Regions from separate parts of the Desulfatiglans anilini DSM 4660 genome, predicted to be linked through region 1. Evidence: riboswitches for the same ligand, from Rfam matches in the RefSeq annotation. Region 1 holds a riboswitch; the other holds the start of a gene.
The links. A riboswitch is a leader RNA that binds a small molecule or an ion and turns the genes downstream of it on or off. The one in region 1 is predicted to bind cobalamin.

Region 1 (2,198 bases):
TCGTGGACAAGGAGCGCGCAAATTTTTGCGAGTATTTTCTCCCCCGCGGCTCAAACCGGGAGTCTGTCAACCCCGTCACCGAGGCGCGCCGGGCCCTTGAGGCGCTGTTCAAAAAATAAGGGCGGTGGGCCCAGCTGCATCATGCAGCTAATAACCCTCCCAGGACCTTGCGCCGCGGTCGTAGGGATAACGGGGCCACAGTTTGTAATCCGCCGGCGGCGCCATCGCCCAGAGGTAGACATCTTCGGACTCGATCACGAGGCAGCCTGAGGCGCAGTAACTGCCGTCATTTTTCTCTAGCCCGATGATTTTCCCGACCGCCGTTATCTCCTGATCCGGCCTGCTCAGAGGTCCCAGGGGCTTCCCGTGGTAGGAGACCAGGAACACACCGCCTGAATCCGTTTTGCAGTGGGGGCGGCCTTCATGATTCAGGGGACATTGCTGCACGGTGATAAGGGTTCGAGCGGCTTCCGGCTGGATAGAAAGGACCTTCCCGCCCAAAAGAACGGTCTTTCCCTTATGGGCATCCGCTTCGGAAACCAGCGTCTCGAAGGGCACATCCACCTCGGACGAATGACGGAGCTGCGGTGAGATAGGCGAACACGCTCCGAGCAGAAAGAGCGCCGCAACCAAAATCCACGTCGTTCCTGTCTTCTTTTTCATGGAAACTCCTCCATAAGGTCGATACGTACGGCCAAAAAAGCCCCCATTCAGCACCACACCACTTTTTAGAATGATACGTTTTATCAGCCGCTTTTTCAATCTTTCCCACATCGCCTTTGCTTGCCCGGAGACGGCGCCGGCTGCCTTTCGCTTCTATCTGCTTGACCTTCCAATCATCTTCTGATAGGAAGATTCGCACGTTCAGGTGCCCGCAAGGGCTTAAAAGGGAACTCCCTTGAAAACGGGGACGGACCCGCCGCTGTGACTCCGCTCCTTTTCCCCGCTCCCGCAGGAGAAGGAAACCTCCCGGCCTAGAGAAGCCACTGTCCGACGCCCTCGGATGGGAAGGCCGCCGAGAGGGCGGAGGAGTCAGAAGACCTGCCTGAACAGGGATACAAGACCTTCGTGGTACGGGGTCGCATCCCGGATCCCGTGGATAAAAAAGGGTCATCCCCGGATCGCAAAGCGGTCCGGGGATTTTTTTCTCCGGACGCCGACTCATTTTCTACAGCGAAAGGAGAATAGGATGAAACCCTGGATCAAGACATTTTACTGCAGTATGGCCGTCTTCGCTTTGGCGGCAGCCGGCAACCGCGCGCCGGCCGCCGCCGAGGATGCGGTCCGGATGGAAACCGTCGTCGTCACCGGAACGCGCACCGAGCAGGCCGTTCAGGAGGTCCCGGCCCATGTGACCGTCATCGACGAAGAAACGATCGAGAACGCCAACGCGGAAAACGTGCCGGATCTGCTCCGCTCGGAGGCGGCGGTTGTGGTAAGAGACCTCTACGGTAACGGAAAAACCGCCCAGGTCGACCTGCGGGGATTCGGCGAGACGGGGCCTTACAACACGCTCGTCTTGGTGGACGGCCGCCGTGTAAACGAGATCGATCTGAGCGGCGTCGACTGGACGCAAATCCCTCTCGACCAGATCGAACGGATCGAGATCGTCCGCGGGGCCGGAAGCGTCCTTTACGGAGACAACGCCTCGGGCGGCGTCATCAACATCATCACCAGGACTCCGGACAAGGGATTCAACGCCGCAGTGGGCGGCAGCGGCGGGAGCTACGGGCGCGCGAAAGGCTGGGCGCGTGCAGGCGGCGGCACGGAACGGCTGGCGACCCTTCTTTCCGCCAGCTATGAGTCGATGAACGGATACCGTGAAAACGGCTACCTGCGCACCCGGGACGTCGGGGCCAAGGTGGCCTATGACGCCACGGACTCCCTGAGCTTCAACCTGAGCGGAGCCTATCACTCGGACGACTATGGTCTGCCGGGGCCGCTGACCGAGGAGGCTTATGCCCTCGACCGCCGTCAGGCGAACGCCCCGGATGACGGCGCCAAGAACACGGACCAGTACCTCAAGCTGGACACACGGATCGATTTCGGCGCACTGGGGTATCTCGCCGCCGATTTAGGCTACCGGTACCGCGACACCGACGAGGCATTCGTCAGCTACACCTTCTCGGCGGAACGAAAACTCGACACGTGGTCCTTTACACCGCGCTACGTCCTCGAGAAACCCCTCTTCTCGCGCC
Region 2 (2,198 bases), on a different contig from region 1:
ACGATGCGGGGCGACGGCCGGTCGACGAGGTCCGAATCGATGAGGTGCACGCGGCCGTTGCGGGCGGCGGGGATGTCCTCCAGACGAAGCCATTCCCGGCGGGCCTCTTCGAACCGGCCCCCGCGGTCCATGGACGAGACCAGGATGACGTCGGGCCGCTGGCGGATGACCTCTTCGAGGCTGATCCTGGGGTAGGCGAAGGGCTCTTCGCTGAAGGGATTCGAGCCGCCCGCCAGGGTGATGAGGTCGTTCAGGAAAGTGTCCCGGTTGACCGTCATGATGGGGCGCAGATTGATCTGCACAAAGACCTTCGGGCGGGGCAGGCCGCGGACCTTCTCCGCCACATCTTCGGCGCGGACCTTCAGGGCCTCCGCGGCGGCGGCCCCGTCCCGGGTGGCTCCGCAGACCTGCCCGAGGAGCGCGATGGTGTCCAGGGCCTCGAATAGGTTCCTGGGGTTGGTGGTGAAGACCTGGATGCCTGCGGCCTCGAGGGTCTCGATAACGCTCCGGCTGTTCCCGTCCACCGTGGCGATGACGAGGTCCGGGGCGAGGCTGATGATCCGCTCGATGTTCAGGTTCACATAGCTCCCGACCTTGGGTTTGCCGAGGGCAGCCGGCGGGTAGGTGCTGTACTGGGTGACGCCGGCCACCCGTTCGCCCAGACCGAGGAAGTACAGGATCTCCGTGATGCTTGGGGCGAGGGAGACGATCCGCCGGGGCGGTCCATCCAGGGTGACGGTTCTGCCCAGCGCGTCGCGGAACGCGCCAGCGGACGCGGGCCTTGCCATGAAGGCGACCAGGATGAACAAACCGATGAACAGGCTGCGGCTCGATAGCATCTTATGCCAAAAAAAATCCCCGAATCACGTTTCGATCCGGGGATAGCCCTGTTTTTATCCGAGAGATCCAGAGGCAGCCGTCTTTCCGTCGCGGCTTACGCCTCGTGTTCAGGCAGGTCTTCTGACTTCCCCGTCCTTCCAGCGACCTTCCCATTCCGGTTGAGGCGGAACAGTGGTCCATGCATGCTGAAAGGTTTCCCTGCGTTGCAGCGGAGCGGAGTTACAGCGGCGGGCCCATCCCCGATTCGCACGGGGTTCCCTATTAAGCCTCGTAAGGCGCCTGAACATGCTTGAGTGGGTTTCCCGCTCCTAACAAGGATCAGGAACCCGGTCTCGCTTCAAGACCAGAAAGACCGGCGCCGATCTATCCCGGGGAAGAGGGCGGGCACCCGGCTGGACTTCACAGCAGACCTTCCGACTACCGGGTAGTGTGCCACACGACACCGGTGCATCAGCGCGATTTCCAGGTTGAAGCGAGTCTGGCGATTATTTTGAGTAAATAGTGTAAGACGAAGGCGGGGATTCTGTCAAGCGGCAAAACGACCGAGAGGCAGAGAGGGCAATGGGGAGCAGCATGCCCCGGGAAAACCGCTATCCGATTGCACCGATGCGTAAAAGGGTGAAGGCAAGGCCCCATGGAAGGGCGGGCCTTGCCTTCACGCCTGTCTTGCTGCTGCCGGTCAAAAACGATTGCTATTGGAGGAAAAAGCCGAGGAACGGTTCGCCGGCAGCCCGATGACGCTGCATCTGGGTTTCAAGCTGGTTGAGAAAAACCCGGAGGTCGAGGGGTGAACAATCCGCCACGTCACCCATGAACTGCATGACCTCATCCGTGTTTTCGATCGTACCGAAGCCCCCCTGCACGACGCTTTGAACGGCCGCGCGGTTGGCCTTGACGAGCTGCCGGGCCTGGATCAGCAGCCTCGGGTGGGTCAAAAGCACCCGCAGGAGGTTGTCCGCCTGGTTGTAGATCATGCCTGAGCAGAACTGGCCGAAGGCGGTCTCTTCCATCACCTTGTCGCGGTAGGCGCGGAAGAGGGCGAGATCCCCGGGCACAGGGAGCATGGTCCGGTAGGCGGCGTACCAGTCGACGCTGGGGCCGTAGGCGCTGCCGTACTGGTAAGTCCAGTATCCGAACTGCACGTCACCGGCCAACTGGCTGTAGCCGATATTGAAATACCCGCCAAGGCCTCCCCAGGAAGACCCCCAGCTGTTCTTGCAGATAAAGGAATTGTTCGAGTCGTTCCATCCGACGACGAGGACGAAGTGGTTGCCTTCGTAAGTTCCGCTTGTCTTGGTGTAAACCCCGGTGCTGTAACTGTAAAAATCGCTGTAGACCTTGTACCACACGACCACGGG

Region 2: it holds a riboswitch for cobalamin, as region 1 does, so the genes downstream of both, H567_RS26610 (cobalamin-binding protein) here and H567_RS0117665 (TonB-dependent receptor) in region 1, are expected to answer to the same signal.

What each region holds. Positions count from the first base shown of each region.
Region 1 is NZ_AULM01000036.1:28,698-30,895, forward strand. Features, by position in the region: gene H567_RS0117650 (hypothetical protein) at 1-119, shown strand, start outside; gene H567_RS0117655 (Slp family lipoprotein) at 148-663, opposite strand; cobalamin riboswitch at 850-1,063, shown strand; gene H567_RS0117665 (TonB-dependent receptor) at 1,190-2,198, shown strand, end outside.
Region 2 is NZ_KE383814.1:26,679-28,876, forward strand. Features, by position in the region: gene H567_RS26610 (cobalamin-binding protein) at 1-839, opposite strand, end outside; cobalamin riboswitch at 934-1,138, opposite strand; gene H567_RS0121445 (C1 family peptidase) at 1,533-2,198, opposite strand, start outside.